Regions from separate parts of the Streptomyces sp. NPDC001508 genome, predicted to be linked through region 1. Evidence: riboswitches for the same ligand, from Rfam matches in the RefSeq annotation. Region 1 holds a riboswitch; each other region holds the start of a gene.
What was found. Region 1 has a riboswitch for cobalamin ahead of ABT245_RS17885 (ABC transporter substrate-binding protein). Riboswitches for the same ligand answer to the same signal wherever they lie in the genome.
Positions count from the first base shown of each region.

Region 2: another riboswitch for cobalamin. It lies ahead of ABT245_RS19995 (prenyltransferase/squalene oxidase repeat-containing protein); the one in region 1 lies ahead of ABT245_RS17885 (ABC transporter substrate-binding protein).
Region 3: another riboswitch for cobalamin. It lies ahead of ABT245_RS06710 (ribonucleoside-diphosphate reductase subunit alpha); the one in region 1 lies ahead of ABT245_RS17885 (ABC transporter substrate-binding protein).
Region 4: another riboswitch for cobalamin. It lies ahead of ABT245_RS19980 (DUF4430 domain-containing protein); the one in region 1 lies ahead of ABT245_RS17885 (ABC transporter substrate-binding protein).

Region 1 is NZ_JBEPAP010000017.1:94,025-98,328, reverse strand. It holds gene nhaA (Na+/H+ antiporter NhaA) at 1-262, opposite strand, end outside; gene ABT245_RS17895 (hypothetical protein) at 764-1,210, shown strand; gene ABT245_RS17890 (hypothetical protein) at 1,207-1,485, shown strand; cobalamin riboswitch at 1,682-1,895, shown strand; gene ABT245_RS17885 (ABC transporter substrate-binding protein) at 1,950-2,993, shown strand; gene ABT245_RS17880 (FecCD family ABC transporter permease) at 2,990-4,003, shown strand; gene ABT245_RS17875 (ABC transporter ATP-binding protein) at 4,000-4,304, shown strand, end outside.
Region 2 is NZ_JBEPAP010000020.1:103,763-108,066, forward strand. It holds gene ABT245_RS19990 (prenyltransferase/squalene oxidase repeat-containing protein) at 1-531, opposite strand, end outside; cobalamin riboswitch at 804-938, shown strand; gene ABT245_RS19995 (prenyltransferase/squalene oxidase repeat-containing protein) at 1,121-3,814, shown strand; gene ABT245_RS20000 (hypothetical protein) at 3,811-4,304, shown strand, end outside.
Region 3 is NZ_JBEPAP010000004.1:244,487-248,790, reverse strand. It holds gene mctP (monocarboxylate uptake permease MctP) at 1-1,303, shown strand, start outside; cobalamin riboswitch at 1,405-1,576, shown strand; gene ABT245_RS06710 (ribonucleoside-diphosphate reductase subunit alpha) at 1,700-4,153, shown strand; gene ABT245_RS06705 (ribonucleotide-diphosphate reductase subunit beta) at 4,210-4,304, shown strand, end outside.
Region 4 is NZ_JBEPAP010000020.1:99,458-103,761, reverse strand. It holds gene ABT245_RS19990 (prenyltransferase/squalene oxidase repeat-containing protein) at 1-866, shown strand, start outside; partial or broken gene ABT245_RS19980 (DUF4430 domain-containing protein) at 1,141-1,437, opposite strand; cobalamin riboswitch at 1,471-1,603, opposite strand; partial or broken gene ABT245_RS19975 (cobalt-precorrin-5B (C(1))-methyltransferase) at 1,824-2,104, shown strand; gene ABT245_RS19970 (ABC transporter substrate-binding protein) at 2,111-3,109, opposite strand; gene ABT245_RS19965 (ABC transporter ATP-binding protein) at 3,118-3,885, opposite strand; gene ABT245_RS19960 (FecCD family ABC transporter permease) at 3,889-4,304, opposite strand, start outside.

The sequences.
Region 1 (4,304 bases):
CTTCCAGACCCACGACGAAGAAGAACAGCGTCATCAGACCGCTGTTCACCCACTCGCGCAGCTCCAGCGACACACCGGCCGAACCGATCGTCAGCGACATGTCCGTCCGCCACCACGACGCATAGCCGCCCGGGGAGACATTGGCCCAGACGAGGGCCGCGATCACCGCGCCGAGCAGCACGGCGGCGCTGCCGGTCTCGGTCCGCAGGAAGGCGCGCAGCGGGCTGCGCGGACCCGCGCCGCACGCGGTCTGTCCGGTCATGGGCGCGGCCCCGGACGGTGCGGGACCGGTCGGCTCTGGCGGCACCTCGTGCACCCGCATCCGATCAGTCGACGAAGACCCCGGCCGGGCCGATGGGCGAGGATCCGGCCGGGCGGGGGCGGCCGTCCTCCAGGACGGGCACGCGGCGCCGGCGGGCCGGGACGGAGCCGGATGCCCTCGGACGCGTGCCAGTTTGTCGCGTGCGTGCCAGTTTAGTGAGGGGGCGCCGCGTGGCCGGAAATCGACGGCGGCCTTCTCCTTGCGGGTGGGCAGAAGTTGCGTCGCTGTGCAACTCTGGAGGTGCCGGAAGCCCGGAGGGCCGGGTGCCCGTCGACCGAGGAGGAGGTGAGCGACATGGATCGCAGCAGCAGTAGTCCGGGCCGCGCAAGGCCCCGCAGCCCCATGTCCCCCCGCTCCTCGGGCACCCGGTAGCCTCCCGCCCCGCACGGCGGCTGCCATGCCCTCGACCTGCCCCGCCGCGACGGGGAAGGGGAGGTACCCATGGCGAACCCGACCACCTCCGACTTCGCCCTCCGCCTCGCCGTCGGCGTCGTCTCCTGCGCGGTGTCCGGTATCGGCTTCCTCGGCGCCGGGAGCGTTTGTGGTCTCGACACGGCCGCCACACGGCGGTGTTCGGCCGCCGCCGGTCGGCCGGGGCCGTACCTCTGCGTGAGGCCGAGCCAGCGCGGGCTACCGGTGCGGCGCGACGGCGAGGACACCAGCGCTGTGCACGCCCGCGCCCGCCGCAGCGGGCGCCCCCGCCTCCGCTTCGCTGTGCGCGCCCGCCTCCGCCGCACTGCGCACGCCCGCGTCGGCCGCGGCGGTGACCTCGCCCGCCGCCTGGAACGGCTCATCGTCCGGCTCTTCCCGGAGTCCGGAGTGCGGGACCTGTACCGGCACCCGGACCATGGCTCGCTCGGCACGGAAGGGAAGGCGACGGCGGCATGAACGACCTCGACACCCAGAGCGCACGACGCACCGTCCGCCGCGCCGCCCGGCGCCTCGCGGAGGACGCCCCCAAGCTCGTCGTCGGCTCCGCGGACGCGTACCGGACCGGCCTCGCCACCCGCGCCGCCGACCTGCGCCGGGCCGTGCTCGCGGCCTGGCTCACCGGCGTGCCCGAGCACGTCATAGCCGCCGACGGCGGCCTGTCCTCGGCCGTCGTGCACGAGTGGATCTGCGCCGGGAGCCCGCCCGCGGAACCCGCCGACGGACCGGGGTGAGGCGCGACGTCCCACCCGGGCCGAAGTGCCGGTGTCAGGAGGCGGCCCGGCACGCCGATGCCGGCATGGCCGGGGTGGCCGAGGCGGCTGAGGTGGCTGAGGTGGCCGACGCGGGCGCCCGGCCCGGGGATGGTCCCGGCCCGGGGACGGGGTCCGGTCCGGGAGACGGGGCCGGGTCCGGGCCGGCGGGCGATCTTGGTAGCCTGACCGGGCCAGTCGTGCCACATCCGAGGCCAGGGAATCCGGTGCGAATCCGGAACTGACGCGCAGCGGTGAGGGGGACGGGCAGGGCACACCAAGCCACTGGGAGGGGTTCGGACCGGCCGCGAGGCCGGTGCGGGGCCGTACCGGGAAGGCGCCCCGTCCGGACGAACTCGAGTCCGAAGACCTGCTGGCACCTCCGCGCCCGCGCGCGGAGGACGTCCGTAGGCCAGGCTCCGCGTACGAGCCCCGACACCCGAGGCATGCCCGTGCTCCGTTCCACGTTCCGTCCCACCCTGCTCCTGCTCACCCCCGCGCTGCTGCTGACCGCGTGCGGCGGCGCCGGCCGCTCCGCCCCGGACTCCGGCCGCTCCGCCGCCGGTTACCCCCGCACGATCGACAACTGCGGCCATCCGGTCACCCTGACGTCGGCCCCCGAACACGCCGTCTCCCTCAACCAGGGCAGCACCGAGATCCTGCTCTCCCTCGGCCTCGGGAACCGTCTCGCCGGCACCGCCACCTGGACCGACCCGGTGATGAAGGGCCTGGAGAAGGCCAACGCGTCCGTGCCCCGGCTCGCCGAGAACAACCCCTCCTTCGAGAAGGTGCTCGACGCCGAACCCGACTTCGTCACCGCCTCGTTCGTCTCGACCCTCGGCCAGGGCGGCGTCGCCACCCGCGAACAGTTCGAGAAGCTGGGCGTGCCCACGTACGTCTCCCCGTCCGACTGCGCCGCCGGCAAGGACAACGCCAGCGGCGGCGACGGCTCCCGCAGCGCCCCGCTCACCCTCGACACCGTGTACGGCGAGATACGCGACCTGGCCCGCGCGTTCGGCGTCGACGAACGCGGAGACCGGCTGATCGCACGCCTCAAGGAGCGGGTGCGGGCGGCCACCGACGGCCTCGACGCCTCCGGCGTCTCCCTCATGTACTGGTTCGCCAACTCCCAGTCGCCCTATCTGGCCGGCTGCTGCGGCGCCCCCGGCGTCATCACCCGGGCCGTCGGCGCCCGGAACGTGTTCGCCGACACCCACGACGAGTGGCCCCAGATCAACTGGGAGACCGTCGCCGACCGCGACCCGGACGTCATCGTGCTCGGCGACCTGACCCGCAGGTCCCAGACGGCCGAGACCGCCAAGGCCAAGATCCGTTTCCTGGAGACCGACCCCGCCACCCGCAATCTCACCGCCGTCAGGAAGAAGCGGTACATCCTGCTCAGCGGGCAGGCCATGAACCCCTCCATCCGCACGGTCGAGGGGATCGAACGGGTCGCCGCCGGACTGCGTCACCTCGGGCTCGCCAAGTGAACCTCCGCGCCTCGCTGTTGACCGCCGGCGGGCTGCTGGCGGTGACCGCTTCGGTGGCGTTCGCCGTGACCATCGGCCCCGCCGACATCTCCACGGCCGACGTCTGGGCCTGCGTCGCCGCCCATCTCGGCTTCGGCGACAGCACGTTGGCGCCGCTGCGGGACGGCATCGTATGGAACCTGCGCATGCCCCGCACCCTGCTGGCCGGCCTCTGCGGCGCGGGCCTCGCGGTGTGCGGAGCGGTCATGCAGTCCCTGCTGCGCAATCCGCTCGCCGACCCGTTCGTGCTCGGGGTGTCCTCCGGGGCGTCCACCGGCGCGGTCGCCGTGGTCGTGCTCGGGGTCGGCGGGGGAGCGGTGTCCCTGTCGGCGGGCGCGTTCGCCGGCGCCCTGCTGTCCTTCGGGCTCGTCCTCGTACTCGGCCACACCCTGGGCGGCGGCCCCGACCGGGTGGTGCTCTCCGGCGTGGCGGCCATGCAACTGTTCTCCGCGCTCACCTCGTTCACCGTCCTGACGTCGGCGGACGCGGAGACCACCCGAGGTGTGCTGTTCTGGCTGCTCGGCTCGCTGACCGGCGCCGGCTGGGGCGAGGTGCTGCTGTGCGCCGTCGTGCTCGCCGGCGTTCTCCTGGTCTGCCTCGGACACGCCCGCACCCTGGACGCGTTCGCGTTCGGTGAGGACGCCGCGGCGGCGCTCGGTGTGCGCGTCGCCCGCACCCGGCTGGTCCTGCTGTGCGCGACCGCGCTGCTGACCGCGACACTCGTCAGCTGCACCGGGGCGATCGGCTTCGTCGGCCTGGTGCTGCCGCACGCGGCCCGCGCGCTCACCGGTTCCGGCCACGCCCGGCTGCTGCCGGTCACGGCACTGGCCGGAGCCGTCTTCCTGGTGTGGGCGGACACGGTCGCCCGTACCGTCATCGATCCCCAGGAGGTGCCGGTGGGCGTGGTGACGTCGCTGATCGGCGTACCGGCGTTCGTGGCGGTCCTGTACCGCGGACGGAGGCGGACATGACCGGGCAGGACCGCACGGCCGACCGGGACGGCCCGCCCGGTCTGCGCGCGGAGCGCGTCGCGCGCCGTGTCGACGGCCGGATCATTGTCGACGGCGTCACCCTCGCCCCCCGCCTTGGGGAGACGATCGGCCTGCTCGGCCCCAACGGCAGCGGTAAGTCGACTCTGTTGAGACTGCTCGCCGGAGTGCTCGCGCCCACCTCGGGAGTCATCACCCTGGACGGCCGCCCGCTGGCCCGGGTCGGCCGTCGGGCCACCGCGCGGCGCGTCGCCACCGTCGAACAGCACGCGCACACCCAGAC
Region 2 (4,304 bases), on a different contig from region 1:
GATGCGGGTCTGGCCGGACTGGGTCTTCGCTCCGTTCAGGGCGAGGGCGGCGAAGACGGTGCCGTTGAAGTTGGCGGAGGGGCCGAAGTAGCCGGCCTCGGCGGTCTGCCAGTAGGCGTAGGTGTCGGCGATCAGGTTGCGGGAGGCGGAGACGCGGGCCGGGTCGATGCCGGCGGCGTAGGCGTTGAGCGTGGCGCGCTCGTAGTCGGTCACGACGGGGGAGGAGGAGGGCCAGCCGCTGGTGGAGAGCAGGTTGCGGTAGACGGCTCGGGCGTTCTTGCTGGTGTCGCCGCCCGGTGCGACGTCCACGGCGGCGGTCCCGGCCGCGGCGAAGGCGCTGAACGCCCACTCGTTGGACAGCCCCGATCCGGCGTACGAACCGTCTGCGGCCTGAAGGGACTTGAGGTAGGTGACGCCGTTCGTCTTCGAGGTGGCGATCTGGGCCGGGGTGGAGGTCGCCGCCGCGGGCAGCGTGGTCAGCGCGAAGGCGCCGAGGGCGGCGGCGACGGTGAGGGCGCAACGACGGGACATGGCCTGCTCCTTGGTGAAAAGGACGCCGGCCGAACCCTCCTGCGGTGGGTGGGGCCGCCGTCCGGGACGCGTGGATCGGCTTCCAAAGGTGCTGCGCCGCTTGGGCATTCGGGCTCGGGACGGCCCCCTGCCGTCCCACACCGCTGCGCGTCAGCCCCGGACTCCCACCGGGTTCCCCCACTCGGCAGTGCGGGACGGTACCCCAGGCGCCTGCCCGTCGCCAGCAGGCGTCCGGCCGACTCCAGGTGTGGCCTGTACCCCACCTTGACGGTGTCTGTGAACCATGTTCGAATCCGGCTGATACGCAAGAAGTTCCAGGGGAAGCCGGTCGAATCCCGGCGCTGACCCGCAACCGTAGGCCCGGCGAGTGCCGGGCGAGCCGGAATGCCTGGAGCGTGTTCTTCAGCAACAGACGCCGTCGCGGACTACGGCGTGGTGCGACCAGCCTTCCCCGGCACGGGCCTGCCTCGTGCGGCGGAGGCCCCTCAGCCACGTCTGTGCGCGTCTGCCACACAACGAGGGACCGTGGGTGGGGAACCAGAAGCGAAGAGACGGGCGGGCGGCGAGCAGCCCCAGAGCCCTGACAGCGATGGTGGCGTCGTGGCTGGCGGTGCTGGCCGCCTGCGTGACCTTCCTCACGACGACGCCCGCGAGCGCCGACCCTGTCGGCGACTGCACCGCCACCAAGGGCGCGATCGTCGCCGTCGACTTCGGCCCCTTCGGCGGCACCGTTCAGCGCGGCTGCGACACCACCCCGACCACCGGCTACGACCTGCTCCACGACGCCGGGTTCACCACCACCGGAACCGAGCACGACGGCCCCGGCTTCATCTGCCGCATCGGATACGGCTCCTTCAACTCCGGGACGCAGTACCCGACCGCGGACAAGGAGTCCTGCGTCCTGACCCCGCCCGCCACCGCGTACTGGTCCTACTGGACCGCCTCGCCCGGCCAGGACGACTGGACCTACAGCCAGTACGGCGCCATGGACCGCAAACTGGGGGACGGCGACGTCGACGCCTGGGCCTACGGCGGCACGGACATCGGCGGCAGCACGGGCAAGCCCACCTTCACCCCCGATGACGTCCGCGCGGGCGGGGACAGCACACCCGATCCCGGCGGCACGCCCACCGGGGGACCTGGCCAGATCGACACGAAGGCCGCCGTGGCCTGGCTCAAGGGCCGCCTCACCGACGGCGAGCGCGTCGTCGACGACGGCGCCGACACCCCCGACCACCTGCTGACGACGGAGACGGCCTACGCCCTTGCCGCCGTCGACGGCGACAGCACCGGACTCGACAAGGTCACCGCCTTCCTCGCCGCCCACACCGTCGACTACGCCTACCCGTCCGGCACCGGCCAGGCCCCCGACGCCACCGCAGCCGCCCGGCTCGCCCTCCTCGCCGAGAGCACCGAAGGCGACCCGCGCGCCTTCGGCGGCCACGACCTCGTCGGCGACCTGACCAAGAACGTGTGCGCGGCGGGCCCCGAGTCCGGCGAGCCCATCCCTGGCTGCACTGCCAAGGGCGACTTCCGCAACGCCGGCTACGCCGAGGGACAGGCCCTGTCCGTCCTGGCCCTGCTGCGTGCCGCGGTGACCCCGCCCGCCGAGACGGTCGACCGGCTCACCCAGCTCCAGTGCACCGACGGCGGCATCACCAGCATCCTCATCCGCCCCGGCGAGTATTGCGACGGCGACCCCGCCACCACCGGCCTGGTCGCCCTCGTCCTGCACCGGGCGGGCGGCCACGACGACACCGTCGCCAAGGCCCGCACCTACCTCACCACAGTGCAGCGCACGGACGGCTCCTTCCCCGGCTACACGGGCGCCACCACCGGCAGCGTGTACGCGACCGCCTACGCCGCCCAGGCACTGCACGCGCTCGGCAACACCGCCCGCGCGGAGGCGGCCGTCGGCTGGCTGTCCCGGCAGCAACTGACCGGCGGAGGCTTCGGGTTCGAAGAGGGCGCCACCGACCCGGCCCTCTACCCGACCCCGCCCGCCGTCCTCGCAGGCACCGGCACGAGCCTGGCCACCCTCACGACGAAGAAGACCGAACCCACCGATCCGCCGACGACCCCCACCTCCCCGCCGGCCACGCCCGCGCCGGGCATTGGCCCCGACCTGAAGAAGGGGGTTGCCTACCTCACCAGCGCGACCAACCTCAAGCAGGGCCTGTACTACACCTCCGGACCCGCCACCTCGCGGGCGGACTTCGGCCTCACCATCGACGGCGCCTACGCCCTGGCCGCCACCGGCCTGAACAACGCCAAGCTGCGCGGCATCGTCGACTTCCTCGACCAGAAGGGGAAGGACGGCGAGGGCCGCACCGTCAACGACTGGACGGGCGTCGGCACCGCCTACGCCGCCGGCGGTTCCCTCGGCAAGACCGCCCTGCTCGCCGAAGCCGTCGGCCGAAACCCGCGCGACTTCGCCGGGCGCGACCTGATCGCCGCGCTCGATGAGTCCGTATGCGCCAAGCCGAGCACCGCTCCGGACCGCTCCTGCGCGGCCAAGGGTGCCTACCGCTACGCGCCGTCGGTGTTCGCCCAGTCCCTCGCCGTCATGGCGCAGTTGAGGGCGGGGGAGAAGCCCGAGGAGGCGATCGCCTACCTGGAGAGCCTCCAGCAGGACACCGGTGCCTGGCCGAGCCTGATCCCCGCCACCGACGACTCCGACGTCGACTCCACCGCGATCGCCGCCATGGCCCTGGACCTGGCCGGCGGGCAGAAGGCGGAGGCCGCTGTCGACAGGGCCCTGGCGTGGATCGCGTCGAAGCAGCTGTCCGACGGCGGCTTTCCCGGGGCGGCCGGCAACTCCGTCAACTCGGCGGCCCTGGCCGTGCAGGGGCTGTCCCTCGACGGCGGGAAGTACGTCGACGAGATCGCCGGGGCGCGGAAGTTCCTCGCTTCCCAGCAGAACGCCGACGGCGGCTTCAACGTGGCGAAGGAGGGCCAGCGCGGCTCCGACCTGAGGGCCTCCACCCAGGCCGTGAGCGGCGCGACCGGAGTTTCCTTCGGCACGCTGGAGCGCAGTCTCACCGGCACCTCGCCGCAGCCGACGCCCAGCCCGAGCGGCAGTGCCCCCGACATCGTCACTCCCGGCGACACGGCAGGCGGCGCAGGCGGGCCCACCGCCGACGGCGTCAGCGGCGGCGGAGCGCTGGCCTCCACCGGCGTACAGATCGGGGCTCTCGCCGTGATCGCCGCGCTGCTGGTGCTCGCCGGGTGGCGCACGGCGGCCGTGGCCCGCCGCCGAGTGGATGCGGGGGGCGAGCGGTGACCGGTTTCCTCAAGACAGCGGCCCGTGCCGTAGCGGCTCTCGCTGTGACAGCCGCCGCCTTCGGCGCGACGACAGGTTCCGCGACGGCCGACCCGCAGGCGATGGGCCGCTGCACCACGACCTCCGGAGTGGTTCTCGCGGTCGACTTCAGTCACTGGGGCGGCCCGATCCTGCGCTCCTGTGGCACCACGCCGACCACCGGCTACGAACTCCTCAACCAGGGCGGCTGGCAGACCACCGGCACTGGACACGACGGCCCGGCGTTCATCTGCCGGATCGGCTACAGCGGCTACCAGAGCGGGAAGCAGTACCCGACCGCCGCGGAGGACGACTGCGTCCTCACCCCGCCCGCCTCCGCCTACTGGTCGTACTGGCACGCCGACCCAGGCGCCGGCGACTGGCGGTACAGCCAGCTGGGCGCCATGCTCTACAAGCCGAAGCCCGGCAGTGTCGACCTGTGGATCTTCGGTGCCACGAACGTCGAGGGCAC
Region 3 (4,304 bases), on a different contig from region 1:
GCACGGCTACGTGACGACCTCGGACTTCGTGCGCGGCCGGTTCGGCTCCAAGGGGCTGTCGCTGGCGGTGGCGCTGACCGGCATCCTCGCCACGATGCCCTACATCGCGCTCCAACTGGTCGGCATCCAGGCGGTCCTCGACGTGATGGGCGTGGGCGGCGGCGAGAACACCAACTGGTTCGTCAAGGACCTGCCGCTGCTGCTCGCCTTCGGTGTGCTGGCCGCGTACACCTACTCCTCGGGTCTGAGGGCACCCGCGCTGATCGCGTTCGTGAAGGACACGCTGATCTACATCGTGATCGCGGTGGCGATCATCTACATCCCGGTCAAGCTGGGCGGGTTCGACGGCATCTTCGCCAAGGCCGGCGACGCCTTCGCCCAGACCAATCCGGCGACGGGTGCGCCGCGCGGGGCGCTCGCCCCGCCGGAGGCGGGCCAGTGGACATACGCCACGCTGGCCCTCGGCTCCGCGCTCGCGCTCTTCATGTACCCGCACTCGATCACCGCGACGCTGTCCTCGCGCAGCCGTGAGGTGATCCGCCGCAACACCACGATCCTGCCGCTGTACTCCCTGATGCTCGGCCTGCTCGGCCTGCTGGGTTTCATGGCGATCGCGGCCGGGGTCAAGGTCTCCAACGGCCAGCTGGCCATCCCCCAGCTGTTCGAGGACATGTTCCCCGACTGGTTCGCGGGCGTGGCGTTCGCGGCGATCGGCATCGGCGCCCTGGTGCCCGCGGCCATCATGTCCATCGCGGCCGCGAACCTGTTCACCCGCAACATCTACAAGGACTTCATCAATCCGCACGCGACGGCCCATCAGGAGACCCGGGTCTCCAAGATCGTGTCGCTGCTGGTGAAGGTGGGCGCGCTGGTCTTCGTCCTGACCATGGACAAGACGGTCGCCATCAACTTCCAGCTGCTGGGCGGCATCTGGATCCTGCAGACCTTCCCGGCCCTGGTCGGCGGCCTGTTCACCCGCTGGTTCCACCGCTGGGCGCTGCTCGCGGGCTGGGCGGTCGGCATGGTGTACGGCACGGTCGCCGCCTACGGGGTGGCCTCGCCGACGCAGAAGCACTTCGGCGGCTCGGCCGAGGAGATCCCCGGGATCGGTGAGATCGGCTACATCGGCATGACAGCGTTCGTGCTCAACCTCCTCGTCACCGTCGTCCTGACCTTCGTCCTGAAGGCCGTGAAGGCTCCCGAGGGCGTGGACGAGACAAGCCCGCAGGACTACACGGCCGACGCGGGCGACGCGGGCGTCCAGGTGGAGCTTCCGCCCGCGACGGCGGGCGCAGGGCGCTGAGAGCACGCCCCCACAGCGGGCGCAGGGCGCCCGCGCACGCCCCGCGACGGGCCGCCGAAGCCGAACCCCGGCGACGGCGGCCCGTTGACGTACGACACAACATCTGGGGGTGCCACCACGGCCCGGCACTAGATGTATGCTCATGCTCGCTGTCGCCGCAGGGGAATCCGGTGTGAATCCGGAACTGTCCCGCAACGGTGTACTCATGCGCGTATGCCCGCATACCCGCATGCAGGCTTCAGTCCGAGGACCTGCCGACGGCGCACCCGGCCGTCCGGCCCGGGTGCTCTGACGTCCGGGCCTCGTGGAATGGGCCGGTGGACGCGACGCCGTGCGCGCTCGTGTGCTGCCCCCTGCCCTCCGCAAGGCCCCGTGCCGAGCGAGGGAGAGCCCCACGTGACCATCGCGCCAGCCGACCCGGCTTCAGCCGCCCAGGCGACCGCGGCCCCGGTGGAGACCTACGGTCCCGGTGCCGCGCTGCTGCGGACCCTGACCGAGCTGACCGCCGACCTCCCCGACGCCGACCCCGGCCGGGTCGCCGCCGCTGCGCTGCGCGGCCGGTCCGCGCGGTCCGACGACGCTGCCGCCGCGGAGCTTCGGGAACTGGCCACCGAGGCGGCCGCCGGGCTGATCTCGGAGGATCCCGCCTACTCCCGGCTGGCCGCCCGGCTGCTGGCCCTCTCCATCCGCGCCGAGGCCGCCGCACAAGGCGTCACCTCGTTCACCGGGTCGATCGCCGTGGGGCACCGGGAAGGGCTCATCGCCGACCGCACCGCCGCCTTCGTACGACGGCACGCAGAGCGGCTGGACGCGCTGATCGACACCGCGGCGGACGACCGCTTCGGGTACTTCGGGCTGCGCACGCTGCACAGCCGCTATCTGCTCCGGCACCCCCTGACCCGCCACGTCATCGAGACGCCCCAGCACTTCCTGCTGCGCGTTGCCGCCGGCCTCGCCGACGGGGATGCCGACACCCTCCCCGCGAAGGACTCCGCGCACGCCGTGGACGAGGTCGCCGCGCTCTACCGGCTGATGAGCCGCCTCGACTACCTGCCCTCCTCCCCCACGCTGTTCAACTCCGGTACCCGCCACCCGCAGATGTCGTCCTGCTACCTCCTCGACTCCCCCAAGGACGAGCTGGACTCCCTCTACGACCGCTACCACCAGGTCGCCCGCCTCTCCAAGCACGCAGGCGGCATCGGCATCGCCTACTCCCGCATCCGCTCCCGCGGTTCGCTGATCCGCGGCACCAACGGGCACTCCAACGGCATCGTGCCGTTCCTGAAGACCCTCGACGCCTCCGTGGCCGCCGTGAACCAGGGCGGCCGGCGCAAGGGCGCCGCGGCGGTCTACCTGGAGACCTGGCACTCGGACATCGAAGAGTTCCTGGAGCTGCGCGACAACACCGGTGAGGACGCCCGCCGTACACACAACCTCAACCTCGCCCACTGGATCCCGGACGAGTTCATGCGCCGGGTCGACGCCGACGAGCAGTGGTCGCTGTTCTCCCCGTCGGACGTGCCGGAGCTGGTCGACCTGTGGGGCGCGGAGTTCGACGCCGCCTACCGCGCGGCGGAGGCGGCCGGGCTCGCGAAGAAGACCATCCCGGCCCGTGACCTCTACGGCCGCATGATGCGCACCCTCGCGCAGACCGGCAACGGCTGGATGACCTTCAAGGACGCGGCCAACCGCACCGCCAACCAGACGGCCGAGCCGGGCAGTGTCGTCCACTCCTCCAACCTCTGCACGGAGATCCTGGAGGTCACCGACGACGGCGAGACCGCGGTCTGCAACCTGGGCTCGGTCAACCTCGGCGCGTTCGTGAGCGGCGGGGGCGTCGACTGGGAGCGGCTGGACGAGACGGTCCGCACCGCCGTGACCTTCCTGGACCGGGTCGTCGACATCAACTTCTATCCGACCGAGCAGGCGGGCCGTTCCAACGCCAGGTGGCGGCCGGTGGGCCTCGGCGTGATGGGCCTGCAAGACGTCTTCTTCAAGCTGCGTCTGCCCTTCGACTCCCCCGAGGCGAAGGCCCTGTCCACCCGGATCGCCGAGCGCATCATGCTCGCCGCCTACGAGACGTCCGCCGACCTCGCCGAGCGCCCCCAAGCGCCTACGACAGGCTCCGGTGCAGGGGGGACCCCCATCGGCCCGCTGCCCGCCTGGGAGAAGACCCGTACCGCGCGGGGTGTCCTGCACCCCGACCACTACGGCGTCGAGTTCACCTGGCCCGAGCGCTGGGCGAAGCTGCGGGCGCGGATCGCGACGACCGGCCTGCGCAACAGCCTTCTGCTCGCCATCGCCCCCACCGCGACCATCGCGTCCATCGCCGGTGTCTACGAGTGCATCGAGCCCCAGGTCTCCAACCTCTTCAAGCGCGAGACGCTTTCCGGTGAGTTCCTCCAGGTCAACTCGTACCTGGTGCGGGACCTCAAGAAACTGGGCGTATGGGACGCCCGCACCCGCGAGGCGCTGCGCGACGCCAACGGCTCCGTACAGGGCCTCACATGGATCCCGGCGGATGTGCGCGCCCTGTACCGCACGGCGTGGGAGATCCCGCAGCGCGGCCTGATCGACATGGCCGCGGCCCGCACGCCCTACCTGGACCAGTCGCAGTCCCTGAACCTGTTCATGGAGACACCGACCATCGGCAAGCTCTCCTCGATGTACGCCTACGCCTGGAAGCAGGGCCTGAAGACGACGTACTACCTGCGCTCCCGCCCGGCGACCCGCATCGCACGCGCCGCTCAGGCGCAGCCCCGGGCCACCGTCCCCGTACAGCAGGCCGCAGACCCCGACGCCGTCGCCTGCTCCCTCGAGAACCCCGAGTCCTGCGAGGCCTGCCAGTAATGCCCACCCGTCACCCGACCACCACCCCTGGAGGACGGCGCCCCGCGCCGACAGCCATGACCACCCAGAACCTTCTCGATGCGGGCTTCGAGCTGACGCTGCGCCCCATGCGCTACCCCGACTTCTACGAGCGCTACCGGGACGCCATCAA
Region 4 (4,304 bases), on a different contig from region 1:
CCCAGGCGCTGCGCGACGCGATCATCACCCGCCTGCGCGCCAACCAGCACAACGACGGCGGCTGGAACTACAGCAAGGCCGAGGGCAACGCCACCCAGCTCGCCGCCGCCAGCGACATCGACATGACCGGCGCCGCGATGGCCGCCCTGTGCGTCTCCGGAGTCCCGAACACCGACACCGACAACGTGCAGGCCAAGGCGTTTCTCAAGAGCAAGCTGATCGCGAGCAGCGGCGCCTTCAACTCCCTGTTCGGCGTGAACACCGACTCCAACGGCTGGGCCGTCTCCGGCCTCAACGCCTGCGGCATCAACCCACAGACCGGCGACTTCCTCACCGCCCAGGGCAAGACCCCGGTCGACTTCCTCATCGCCCAGCAGTTCAACCCCGGCGGCGGCTTCAAGTACCTGCCCACCGACACCAGCCCCTCGGCCTACGCGTCCATCGACGGCCTGCGCGCGGTCGCCGGCGGCGGCTTCACCTCCACCCCGCCCCTACCGGCCACGGCGGGCGCCCCGCAATGGGTGAGCCAGGGATCCTTCACCTCCGGTACGGCGACGAAGCTGGCGCTGACCGTGGACGACGGCGCCGGAAACCTGAAAGTGTGCTCCGTCACGCTGACGCCGACCGGCTCGACCACCACCCTCGGCGCCGTCCTCGACGCCGCCGTGAGCGCGGCCACCCCGTCCGGCTGCGTCACCGCCGTGACGCCGTCCTCCGGCACCGGCACGATCACCTCCCTCAACGGCAAGGCCAACAGCGGCTCCAGCACCTGGAAGGCCAGCATCGACGGCGGGGCCTTCACCTCCGCCGCCAGGGGTACGACCGTGAACGTCGGCGACACGATCGCGGTGCGCTGGGGCGCCTGACAGTGACAGCGGGGCCGTAGGGTCGCGGCATGCGCATCGTCTCCCTGCTGCCCGCCGCGACCGACATCGTCGCCGAGCTGGGACTGTCCGCGCGGCTGGTCGGCCGTACCCACGAATGCGACTGGCCGCCGCACGAGATCGCGGCCGTCCCGGTGGTGACCGGGGCCGACCTCGACCAGGACAGACTCACCAGCCGGGAGATCTCCGACGCGGTGGGCGGCTCGGCACACTCCGGGTCCTCGCTCTACACCCTCGACACCCAGGCCCTCGCCGCCCTGCGCCCCGACGTGGTGGCGGCCGTGGGCGTGGGAACGGCCGAGGGGTTCGCGCCGCCGTTGGTGCCGTCGCAGTGGTGCGTGCCGCCGGTCGCGGTCGTCACGTCGTGCCCTTGGGTTCTGATCTTCCCCTTGAAGAGAAGCCCGTCCGGCCCCTGCACGGTGAGGGTCACCCGGACGGGAGCGTTCGTGTCCGCCGCGCTCTGGGCCTGGGCGACTGCCGGCACGGACGCGGCGAGTGCGAAACCGAGGGCGGTCGCGGTGATCAGGGTGCGGTGTGCGGATGTGCGGCGCAAGGCTGAGCCCTCCTGTAGACCATGACAGCGAGAAGCAGTTCACTGCGCACGCCGGGTATCCCGACTCACGGCCCCTGCGGGCCGCACACGGTTGCAGGTCAGCGCCGGACTCCCACCGGCTTTCCTCGGTCGCACGCATATGCACGAAGTGCCCCGCATACTATGGGCCGTTGGCGATGGCGCACCAGACCCTCATAGCCAGGGGTGAGGAGCACGGGCACGGAAGCGGCCGACGGTCGGCCCTTTTATGTACTGAGCCTCACAGTCGCACCAAGCCGGCCAACCGCCTTCAAGTCACGGAAGAGCCACTCATAGACAAGCGCAGTCGCCGGGCGAGATGCTCCCGTGAACAGCTCGCGATCTTCGTAGTAAGGCTGATGGAAGTTCTGGACCTGCACTCCGCACGCTCCCAGGTCGGCAAGGGCTTCCTCGCCGAACTCGCCCACCGTGGCGGTGCGGACGAAACCCTCGTCGCCGAGGTCGCCAACGCCAACACGGGCCTGGCCGCACACCAGCTGTACACGGCTGCCGGGGTCCCGCTCGGCAACCTGGGCGCGATAACCGCACGCGACGAGGCCCTCACCGTCCTGCGCGGGCCCCCGTCGCAGTCGACGTGATCTGCATCGACCGGGCGGGCACGATCGTGGGCCGCGGCGCGGTCCGCTGACGGACCTTACTTCCGTTGAGCCACCGTCCGCAGATACGCCCCGAGCCGGACTATGGCGGACGGGTTGCGGGGGCTTTCCACCAGGTCGACGTAGTCGAGGACGAAGATCCGCTTGTGCTTGACCGCGGAGACACCACGGAGGGGAGCGTACGACAGCAGGAACTTCCGCTTCTGCTCGGCGCTCACGTCGCCGTAGTCGCAGATGACGATGACGTCCGGGTTCCGCTCGACGACGCTCTCCCAGCCGACGGTGGTCCAGGAGTCGTCGGCATCGTGCATGACGTTGTTGCCGCCGGCCTTGCTGATGATCTCGTCGGGGGCGCCGTAACGGCCCGACGACAAAGGCTGGTCCTGGCCGCTGTCGTAGAGGAAGACCTTGGGCCGGTGGGTGGGCGCCTTCGCCTCGGTGGTGGCGACCTGCCTCTTGAAGTCGGCGATCAGCGTGGCCGCCTTCTTCTCGACGCCGAAGAGCTTGCCAAGGTTGGTGAGGTCGGCGTACAGGGCGTCCAAGGGCGGCATGATGCCGCGCGAGGTCTTGGTGCGGCCGTTGCGGCACGACTCGGTGAGGATGTACGTCGGGATGCCGAGCTTCTTCAGAGCCTTCGGGGTGAAGCCGCTGTCTTCGCGGAAGCCGTAGCTCCAGCCGGCGAAGACGAAGTCGGCACGGGCGTCGAGGACGTTCTCCTTGGTGAGCCGGTCCTTGGAGAGCCACTTGACCTTGTCGTACGCCTCCTTCCAGGGCACGTCAGTCAGGTCGCCCTCGTCGTCGGGCATGGCGAACCCGGCCATGCGGTTCTCCAGGCCGAGGGCGAACATCAGCTCGGTGATGCCGACGTCGTTGGTGACGACCCGCTGGGGGACCTTGTCGTACGTCACCTTCTTGCCGCAGTTGGTGAGCGTGACGGCGTGGGACTTCGCCTCCTTGGACGACTCGACACTGGCACCGCAGCCGGTTGCGGTGACGGTGGCTGCGAGGCAGAGGGCGGCGGCGGGCAACTTACGCATGGGAGTCCTTACTTGGCGGGCTGAAGCAGGTCGAACAGGAGCTGGACCGCGCCGGTCTCCGGGTGCCGCACCGGATGCGCGCGCACTCCGAACACCTCGGCGAGCAGGGCGGGTTGGAGTACGTCGTGCGGTGGTCCTGAGGCGGCGATCCGGCTACCGGCGATGACGTAGAGGACATCGCAGTGCGCGGCGGCCAGGTTGAGGTCGTGCAGGGCGGCGAGCACCGTCAGCCCGCTGTCGCGGACCAGGCAGAGCACGTCCAACTGGTGAGCGATGTCGAGGTGGTTGGTGGGTTCGTCGAGGACGAGGACGCGGGGTTGCTGGGCGAGGGCGCGGGCGATGAGGACGCGCTGTTTCTCGCCGCCGGACAGGGCGAGGAATCCGCGGTCGGCGAGGTGCGCCACGCCGGTGCGTTCCATGGCCGCAGCGCACACGGCACGGTCCTCGGCGGCCGTGCGGCCCTGGTGCGGCAGGCGTCCCATCGCCACCACTTCGGCGACGGTGAAGTCGAACTCGGCGGACGACTCCTGCGGCAGCGCGGCCAACTTCCGGGCGGCGGCCCGCGGTTCCATGGTGTGCAGGTCGTCCCCGTCGAGGCGTACGACTCCCCCGGCCGGGCGCAGTGCCCGGTACACACAGCGCAGCAGCGTCGACTTGCCGCTGCCGTTCGGACCGACGAGCCCGACGAACGCCCCGCTGTCCACAGCGAGCCGCACGTCCTCCACCAGCCGAATCCCGGACGCCTCGACCGTCACGTCCTCAATGTCGAGCCTCATCTGTCACCGGCCTCCGAACGCGTAGCCGCCGCGCCGCATCAGCAGCAGGAAAGCGGGGACTCCGACCACCGCGGTGATCACGCCGACCGGCAACTCCGCGGGCGCGAGCAGGAGCCGGGACAGGATGTCCGCCCACACCAGCAGCACGGCCCCGGCAAGGGGTGCCACCGCGAGCACCTTCCGGTGGTCGGCACCCACCAGCATCCGTACGACGTGCGGCACCATCAGCCCGACGAACCCGATGGCTCCACTGACCGCGACCACAGTCCCGGTCACCGCTGCCGTCACCAGGAACAGCTCCCTGCGCAGCCGGTCGGGTTGGACGCCGAGCGCGGCGGCCGTCTCGTCGCCCATGGCGAGCGCGTTGAGCGGCTCGGCCCGCCACCGCAGCCACGCCCACCCGGCGGCCACGGTCACCG